DNA from 4 places in the Rhodobium gokarnense genome. Region 2 is predicted to be linked to each of the others. Evidence: riboswitches for the same ligand, from Rfam matches in the RefSeq annotation. Region 2 holds a riboswitch; each other region holds the start of a gene.
The links. Region 2 has a riboswitch for cobalamin ahead of M2319_RS08210 (hypothetical protein). Riboswitches for the same ligand answer to the same signal wherever they lie in the genome.

Region 1: linked by a shared signal. The riboswitch ahead of M2319_RS01715 (DUF1636 domain-containing protein) and the one ahead of M2319_RS08210 (hypothetical protein) in region 2 are both predicted to bind cobalamin.
Region 3: linked by a shared signal. The riboswitch ahead of M2319_RS22840 (DUF4198 domain-containing protein) and the one ahead of M2319_RS08210 (hypothetical protein) in region 2 are both predicted to bind cobalamin.
Region 4: linked by a shared signal. The riboswitch ahead of M2319_RS01420 (cysteine-rich small domain-containing protein) and the one ahead of M2319_RS08210 (hypothetical protein) in region 2 are both predicted to bind cobalamin.

Annotation. Positions count from the first base shown of each region.
Region 1 is NZ_JAOQNS010000001.1:364,510-366,702, reverse strand. Features, by position in the region: gene cobW (cobalamin biosynthesis protein CobW) at 1-766, opposite strand, end outside; gene M2319_RS01715 (DUF1636 domain-containing protein) at 763-1,167, opposite strand; cobalamin riboswitch at 1,315-1,519, opposite strand; gene M2319_RS01710 (cobyric acid synthase) at 1,601-2,193, shown strand, end outside.
Region 2 is NZ_JAOQNS010000004.1:117,193-119,385, forward strand. Features, by position in the region: gene pbpC (penicillin-binding protein 1C) at 1-1,058, shown strand, start outside; cobalamin riboswitch at 1,110-1,329, shown strand; gene M2319_RS08210 (hypothetical protein) at 1,438-1,839, shown strand; gene M2319_RS08215 (ArnT family glycosyltransferase) at 1,963-2,193, shown strand, end outside.
Region 3 is NZ_JAOQNS010000021.1:14,149-16,341, reverse strand. Features, by position in the region: gene M2319_RS22845 (class I SAM-dependent methyltransferase) at 1-456, opposite strand, end outside; cobalamin riboswitch at 676-893, shown strand; gene M2319_RS22840 (DUF4198 domain-containing protein) at 1,046-1,840, shown strand; gene cbiM (cobalt transporter CbiM) at 1,882-2,193, shown strand, end outside.
Region 4 is NZ_JAOQNS010000001.1:301,342-303,534, forward strand. Features, by position in the region: gene cobS (adenosylcobinamide-GDP ribazoletransferase) at 1-171, opposite strand, end outside; gene cobU (bifunctional adenosylcobinamide kinase/adenosylcobinamide-phosphate guanylyltransferase) at 320-826, shown strand; cobalamin riboswitch at 864-1,047, shown strand; gene M2319_RS01420 (cysteine-rich small domain-containing protein) at 1,162-1,515, shown strand; gene M2319_RS01425 (cobyric acid synthase) at 1,960-2,193, opposite strand, start outside.

The DNA.
Region 1 (2,193 bases), on a different contig from region 2:
CGAAGTCGTCGTGCTCGTGCTCGCCGTCGACGGCATCGTGGTGCGACGGCCGCGCGTCGAGGTCGTCTTCCGCGGCAGCCGCAAGGCCGAGCACGGCGTCGACGTCGAGCTGGCCGCTCACCGTCGGCACGATCTTGACGGCTCGTGGAACTTCCCCCGCGATCTGCGCCGTCAGCCGCTCGATCTCGGACGGCTCCAACAGGTCCGCCTTGTTGAGGAGGATAATGTCGGCGGCCATGAGCTGGTCCTCATAGACCTCGTTCAGCGGATTGTCGTGGTCGAGCATCTCGTCGGCCTGCCGCTGCGCCTCCACCGCGTCCGGATCGTCGGCGAAGCGCCCGTCGGCAACGGCAGGGGCATCGACGACGGCGATCACTCCGTCCACTGTCATGCGGGCGCGGATATCCGGCCAGTCGAATGCCTTGATCAGCGGCTTCGGCAGGGCGACGCCCGAGGTCTCGATCAGCACGTGATCCGGCTTTTCGTCCCGGTCCAGCAGCGCCTGCATGGTCGGCAGGAAGTCGTCGGCGACCGTGCAGCAGATGCAGCCATTGGCCAGTTCCACGATGTCCTCGTCCCGGCACGAGGCGAGACCGCAGCCCTGCAGGAGCCCGCCGTCGACGCCGACCGAGCCGAACTCGTTGACGAGGACGGCAAAGCGCCGTCCGCCGGCATTCTCAAGGACATGGCGCAGCAGCGTCGTCTTGCCGGCGCCGAGGAAGCCGGTGATCACGGTGACGGGAATGCGCTCGGCGATGGTCTTCATGTCTGGGGTTCCTCGTCCTTGGCAAGCATGCCGGGAAAGCGGGCAACGATGGCGTCGTAGAGGGAGGCCGGTCGCTTGGACCGGAAGACGGTGCCCTTCTTCGATGCGCGAAAGGCGGCGCCATAGGTGATGAGATCGTCGGCGTGGTCGGGCGTCAGGTGGCCGAGGAGATAGGACCATTTGCCGGGTGCGGAGATGGCGACAGAGCAGCCCTGCTCGCAATTGGCCATGCAGACGATGGGCTCCACCGCGATCGGCGCCTCCCCATCGGCCTCAAGCTTTGCTGCGATCCGCTCAAAGAGGACGCGGCCATGCGCCGGGTCGTCCTCGCCGGGCGCGGGAAGCTTGGCGTTCTTGCAGGTCACGCAGACGTGGAGAAGAGGCTGATCGTCGTCCGGCACCGCGCAGTCCTTGTCCGGCGCGCTAAGAAACGCGCGCTGTTACCGGGTGCCTTGCATTTCCGAATCGCCTGATGGTGAGCGAAACGCGCCGCTGGACGAAGAATCCCTCGCGGCGTTTGCCCTGGCCGACGCACCCCGTTCGACCGCGCAATCTTTCTGTCGACGGCAGGTCTCCTGGCTCGCGGATCGTTCCGCCGCTTGTCGCCTTCCCGGGTTCGTTCAAGTGACCCAGTGGCGCACCGACAAGCGGCATTCCGCCTACAGTTGCGGGGGCAGCTGCGGCATCGGGCAAAGCCCTCACCGCATTCCCTATTATCTTCCCGATGGAAGAACCGTCGGATTCTGATTATTACGGGCCGAAATGGGTGTCAATCGCATCATCGACGGGAACGGGACGGCAAGCGGGCGCAAAAGCGCCGGCGGACGGGCCGTCATGTTCCAGGGAACGGGCTCCAATGTCGGCAAGTCCCTGCTGACGGCGGGCATCGCGCGCGCGCTCACCCGGCGCGGCCTGACCGTGCGCCCCTTCAAGCCGCAGAACATGTCGAACAACGCCATGGTGACCGCCGATGGCGGCGAGATCGGCCGCGCCCAGGCGCTTCAGGCAACGGCCTGCGGCGTTCCCCCCACTGTCCACATGAACCCGGTGCTCTTGAAGCCCCAGAGCGAGGTCGGCGCCCAGGTCGTCGTCCAGGGCAAGGTGACGGGAAGCGCCAAGGCGCGCGAGTTCCAGGAGATCAAAAAGGGCCTGATGCCGGCCGTGCTGGAAAGCTTCGAACGGCTCAGGGCCGAGGCCGACATCGTCGTCGTGGAAGGCGCCGGCAGCGCCGCAGAGACGAATCTGAGGGCCAACGACATCGCCAATATGGGCTTTGCCCGCGCCGCCGACGTGCCCGTCGTCCTCGTCGGCGACATCGACCGCGGCGGCGTCATCGCCAGCCTCGTCGGCACCAAGACGGTGCTCGATGCGGATGATGCGGCGATGATCGAGGGCTTCATCGTCAACAAGATGCGCGGCGACTCGGG
Region 2 (2,193 bases):
GGGCCGTGCGCTCCCCGGGTTCGACCCTGAAGCCGCTGATCTACGGGCTCGCTTTTGAGGGCGGCATCGGCCATCCGGAGAGCCTCATCGACGACCGGCCGACGGATTTTGCCGGCTATGCGCCGACCAATTTCGACGGCGGCTATCGCGGCACGGTGACGATGCGCGAGGCGCTGCAACTGTCGCTCAACGTGCCGGCCGTGGCGCTGCTGGATGCCGTCGGGCCGGCCAAGCTCGTCGCCCGGCTCGGGCGGGCCGGCGCGCATCCGCAGCTTCCCGACCTTGCCGCGCCGAACCTTGCCGTCGGGCTCGGCGGCGTCGGCATCACCCTTTTCGACCTCACGGAGGTCTATGCCGCCATTGCCGAGACAGGCACGGCGGTGACTCTCTTTGCCAGCCGGGACGATCCGCCGGCAAAGCCGAGGCAGGAGCGGGTTCTTGAGGCCCGGGCGGCCTGGCAGGTCGCCGACGTCCTTTCCGGTACGCCGCCGCCGCCGAATGCGCCGGCCGGCGACATCGCCTTCAAGACCGGCACCTCCTACGGCTATCGCGACGCCTGGGCCGTCGGCTTCGACGGCGCCCATGTGGTGGGGGTGTGGACCGGCCGGCCGGACGCCGCGCCCGTCCTCGGCCTCACCGGTATTTCCTCGGCCGCGCCGATCCTCGTCGATGCGTTCGCCCGGCTCGGCGAGAAGGTGCCGCTGCCGCGCGCGCCCGCCGGAACGCTGGTGGCCTCGACCGCGCAACTGCCGCCGCCGCTGCGGCGCTGGCGGCATCCGGAGACCGGCATTTCGGAGCGGGCGCGGGGGCCGAGCATCGCCTTTCCGCATAACGGCACGACGGTCGACCTCGGGCTCGACGCGGGGCGCAGCGTGCCGCTGGCGCTGAAGGTCCGCGACGGCGCGCCGCCCTTCATCTGGTTCGCCAACGGCCGGCCGATCGAGAGGACGCCCTTTGCCCGCGAGGCGCGCTGGCTGCCCGACGGGCCGGGCTTCGTCACCATCGCCGTCGTCGACCGCAACGGCGAGGCCGACCGGGTCACCGTATACATCGAATAGGCATTTCGCCGCGCCCCGTATTTCTGCCGGTTGCCATTATCCGCCGTCGTCGCTAGCGTTTTCAGCGACGGTCGTCCCGCGCCGGAATCACGGCACGGGATCCAAGGGAACCCGGAAGACCCTCCTTAAATCGAGGGCCGAAGCCGGGGCTGCCCCCGCAACTGTGAGCGGCGAGCCCGTCCGATCATGCCACTGGCCTTTTCAAGGCCGGGAAGGCCGGACGAAGCGTCGACCCGCGAGCCAGGAGACCTGCCGTCATGACCGCAACCCCAACCCGGACGGGGTGTTCCGGAGGAGATACGATCATGGATGCTTCCCGCCTTCGCCGGGTCCTCGACCGTTTCGCCGTGCCCCAAGCGGGCCGACACGGATCGATGCCATGGACCCGAGCAACGCCAGGACCCAGCCCTTCCGCCGCCTCGACGGCGCCGACCTTGCCGCCGCGATGCGGCTGCGCCGGGTCATCACCCTCAACACGATCTGTCCGCATACCGGAACGGTGTGCCGGCCGGGCCTCAGCCTGATCGCCCAGCTCGATGCCGCGCGCGCCTTCGGCGGGGCGGGCAGCGGCGCTGGAACCGACTTCGCCTTTGACGGCTGCGCCATCGTGGAAGAGTGCGGGCGGTCCTGCCGGCTCGGCTTTTCCGTCTCGGCCGTCCGCTCCTACGTCTTCGGCGATATCGCCCGGAGCGCCGATCTCGGCGACCTCATCGCGGAAGCAGAGACGGTCGGCGAGCCGGCATCGGCGCGGGTCGTCTCGGAGACCGTTCCGGTCAACTGAGGCGGTTTCAAGTGCTCCTTGCGGCTGAGGCGAAAGGGCCGATTGCCGTCGCGCCTGCGTCCGATAGATTGGGCCCTTGAGATGAAGGAGCGCGACAGGCGCACCGCCGCAGGGGGTTGGTCGATGGCAACGAGCGATGGCAAGCCGGAGGAAAAGGCTCCGGGTGCGACGGGTCCGGACGCGGCCAAGGCAGCGGATGCGCCCGTGCCCGGGCCGGCGCCTGCGGGTGGCCCGCCGGCCGCTGAGGCGCCGACGGCCGAAGCTCCCGCCTTTCACAGGGGCGGACCTGCTGAGCCGGAACCGGTCGAGGCCGAGGACCCGAAGCCCGAACCGCCGAAGGCCGAGCCCCCAAAA
Region 3 (2,193 bases), on a different contig from region 2:
CACCTCCGTCTCGTCGTCGATCAGCCGGACGGCGGAGAAATAGGAGCCGCTGGCCACCGGCTCGACGACGACCACGGTCGTGCCGGGCCCGCAGACGCGCGCGGCCTCGACAAGCGCCGTCGCCATCTCCGCTTGCGGAATGTGGTGCAGGCTGTTGAGGAAGATCGCGCCGTCGAACGCGCCGTCCTCATAGGGCAGTTCGGCACCGGAAAGGAGATGGAAGTCGGCCTCGGGAGCCGCCTTTTTCGCCTCCTCAAGGGCGATCTCGTTCGGGTCGAGCCCGGTGATCGTCGCGCCGCGCTCGATCAGCGCGGCGGCGAGCGCGCCCTTGCCGCAGCCGATGTCGAGGATCGACTGGCCGTCGATCTCGCCGAAGCCGAGTTCGATCACCTCCATGGCGGAGGTCGGTTCGGCAACGGTCGGAAGGCCGGTGAGTGAGGGCATTTCGATGGACATGACTGGGTCCCCTTGTTGGCGTGCTGGAATGGGCGGCGCGGGCATTTATGACATATTACAACCACCAAATCCCGGACGTGGGGCACGAAGCGGCGACGGCAAGGCAACAGATTGTCGCGCCCCACAGCGCCGCCCCCGTCGCCGCCTCCCTGCGGCGCACCTTGCCGTCGGCCTTTCGCATACCGGGTGCGATGTCCGATTGACAAGCCGGAACGCGCCTTCGATAGTGGCCGCGATGGTTCCCCGGAATCGCTTTTCGGGGATGAAAAGGGAACACGGTACGGCTTTTGCCTTTCGGCCGAGTCAAGTCCGTGGCTGCCCCCGCAACTGTATGCGGCGAGCGCTGCCCCAAACCGCCACTGGCCCCAAAAGGCCGGGAAGGCGGGGTAGCGCGACGACCCGCGAGCCAGGAGACCTGCCATCGCCCGCCGCCGGGGTTCCCCGGCGATTTGACTGACCGGACGCCGGGGTGAGCGTCGAGTGCAGTCGGCCGGGTGAGGTCCCCTCTCCCGCCGTCGCCTCTTCTCCCGCGCGTCTCCTGTGAAACCGGCAATTGAGCCGGTCGCCAAGACCATACGGGAGACTCGACATGAAAAAACTTCTGACCGCCGTGGCCGGCCTTGCCGCCGCCACCTTTGCTGCCGCGCCCGCCGCGGCCCATTTCCAGCTCGTCTACACGCCCGAAGTGAACGTCGAGGAGGCCGGAGACCTGCCCTTCAAGCTGATCTTCTGGCACCCATTCGAGAACGGCCATGTCATGGATATGGCAAAGCCTGAGGCCTTCTACGTCGTCCACAAGGGCAAGAAGACCGACCTGATGGACGCCCTCAACCCGATCACCTTCACCGGCTCGGGCAACGCGGCCGCGGCCTTCGAGGCCACCGTGCCGGTCCGCCGCAACGGCGACTACGTCTTCGTGGTGGAGCCCGCGCCCTATTACGAGGGCAGCGAGGACATCTTCATCCAGCAGATCACCAAGAGCTACGTCAACAAGGGCGGCATGCCGACCGGCTGGCACGAGCCGATCGGGCTCGCCACCGAAATCGTGCCGCTCAACAAGCCGACCAACGTGATCGCCGGCTCGACCTTTTCCGGTAAGCTGCTGGCGGACGGCAAGCCCGTTGCCGGCGCCGAGATCGAGGTGGAGTTCATGGCCGCCGAACCGGACATGGACGCCAACACGCCGAAGGATCCGACCGCCTCGCCGATGCCGGGCGGTGCCCTTGTCGCCGTCACCGATGCCGACGGCGAATTCACCTTCGGCATTCCAAAGGCCGGCTTCTGGGGCTTTGCCGCGCTCGGGTCCGGTCCGGCCAAGGAGCACGAGGGCAAGGAGCTCTCCCAGGACGCCGTGATCTGGGTCCGCGCCTACGACATCCAGTAGTGGCCCGGCGGCCCGAACGGCAACAAGAGGAGGAAAGGTCCATGCATATCGTCGACGGCGCCCTGACGCTCCCGGTCGTCGCAGGCGGCGCGGTCGTTGCCGCAGGCGGCATCGCGCTGGGGCTGAGGTCGCTGACGATGGAGAAGATCCCGGCCGCCGGCGTGCTGTCGGCCACCTTCTTCGTCGCCTCCCTCATCCACGTGCCGATCGGGCCGTCCAGCGTCCACCTGATCATGAACGGCCTTGCCGGGCTGGTGCTCGGCTGGGCCGCCTTTCCCGCCCTTTTCATAGGGCTATTGCTGCAGGCGGTTTTCTTCGGCTTCGGCGGGCTGACGGTGCTCGGCATCAACACG
Region 4 (2,193 bases), on a different contig from region 2:
CAGATAGCCCATGGCGCGGGCCATGCGCTCCGTCGAATAGCGGGTATCGATGGGGATCGCGAGCCGGGTCAGGAACTGCAGGCCGAGGACGGCCGTCAGCGCCTCGTCGGCGATACGCGCGGCCGGGCCGGCGGGCTTTTCCTCGGTCGGGTTTCCTGGCTGGTCGTCCATGTTGCAGGCCTTCGTGTTCGTGCCGGCCTTTCCTAGGACGCTTCGGCGGCGCCTGCAATTGCCGGGGCGGTATCGGCGGGGGCGATTGAACGCCGCGGCGCCGGCGGCTATGGATCGCCGGTATCGAGGTGCAGCGGGAGTTGGCGACATGGGCGAGATTATTCTGGTGACGGGTGGCGCACGCTCGGGAAAGAGCGTCTTTGCCGAGGAGCGGGCCAAGGGCTTTGCCGGCCGGCCGGTCTATATCGCCACATGCGAGCCCTATGACGACGAGATGCGCGAGCGGGTCGCGGCCCATATCGATCGGCGCGGGAACGACTGGGAAACGGTCGAGGAGCCGCTGGCGCTGGCAAAGGCGCTCGACGAGACGGACGGAGCGGGCGCACGGCTGGTCGACTGCCTGACGGTGTGGCTCGCCAATTTCATGCTGGCCGAAAAGCCGTGGGAGGGCGAGGTCGACGCGCTCCTTGAGGCACTTCAGCGCCAGCAGAGCCCGGTCGTCCTTGTCACCAACGAGGTCGGCATGTCGATCGTGCCGGAAAACGCGCTCGGCCGCGCCTTTCGCGACGCGCAGGGGATTCTGAACCAGAAGGTGGCGGGCGTCGCCGGCGAGGTGACTCTGGTCGTCTGCGGCCAGGCGCTGAGGATCAAGTAGGCCGTTCGGAGAGCTTGACGCTGCCGGCAAACACTTTAGGTATCATCGATGTGTTGGTGCCCCCTTGAACCGGGGGTGAAAAGGGAAGCCGTTCCGGCGCTGCCCCCGCAACTGTACGCGGCGAGCCAAGCCCGCAAAGGCCACCGGTCAAGACCGGGAAGGCCGGGCAACAAGGTGACGACCCGCGGAGCCAGGAGACCTGCCAGCACGCTTTTCGACCACGGGCGGTGGGCCCGGCGGGACGCGCGGCCGTTTTTCGGCCCGTTGCACCGTTCCCCTCCACCCGCATTTCAGACAGCCGAGCCCGCAAGGCCCGGCGTGGACGAGGCAGGACCATGCAGCCCAAGGACATGACCAAGAACGAGGCCTTCAAGGGGTTCACCAACGAGGCCTGCCCGTTCCTGCCCTGCCATCAGGGGGTGACGCGGGAGTTCAACTGCCTGTTCTGCTATTGCCCGCTGATCGCCTATGAGTGCCCGGGGCCGTACGAGGTTTACACCGACAAGAACGGCCTGACGCGCAAGGACTGCTCGGCCTGCAAGCTGCCCCATGACGGCTATCTGCAATCATGGAATTTCATCCAGAAATGGCTCGAATACCCGGTGGTCTGGAAAGGCGAGGAGCAGACCGATCCGCCGACGAAGCGGCCAAGACCGCCGGGGGCGCCGGAGGACGAGGACGAGGAATAGACGGACGTTTTTCTGCGCCGGTGCTGGCGCCGCAGGGTGATGGTCTCCGTCCATCGTCATTGCGAACGAGCGAAGCGAGCGCGGCAATCCAGGGCCGCGCTTCCAACATGCCGAGCGCCGGTGGCTGATGCTCCTGTGCCCGCCAAACCCTCCGTCGTCACCCCGGACTTGATCCGGGGCCCATTGTCCCTCTCGACACGGTATGTCGGTTGTTGGTTGGAACGGGCAGTGGTCCGAGGGCAGGCCGCGCCAAAGCCGATGCGGGCAACCGTGCGGATAGGGGCAATGGATCCCGGGTCTCCGCTTCGCTCCGCCCGGGATGACGGCGGAGGGTGCAGCGATCAAGCGATCCAGTTCGCAAATGCCGTTCTGGATCCACGCGTCGCCTTCGGTCCCTCGCGATGCCGGCGCACCTCATCTGCTTTCGCCAGTATGGCGTCCTCGTTACCGCGCGAGCCCCAAAAGCGCGTCGAGGTCGAGGTCCTGTTCCAATTCGCCGGCAAAGGCGTCGAGGGCGGCTTCCACGGCCTCTTCGTACTGGTGCCTCGATGCCGCGCCGCCCATTTCCGAAATCCAGTGGCTCCTGAACGCGTCTGCGGAAAAGAGGCCGTGCAGGTAGCCGCCCATGATGCGACCGTCGGGCGAGACGGCGCCTTCGGGGCGGCCATCGAGCCTTAG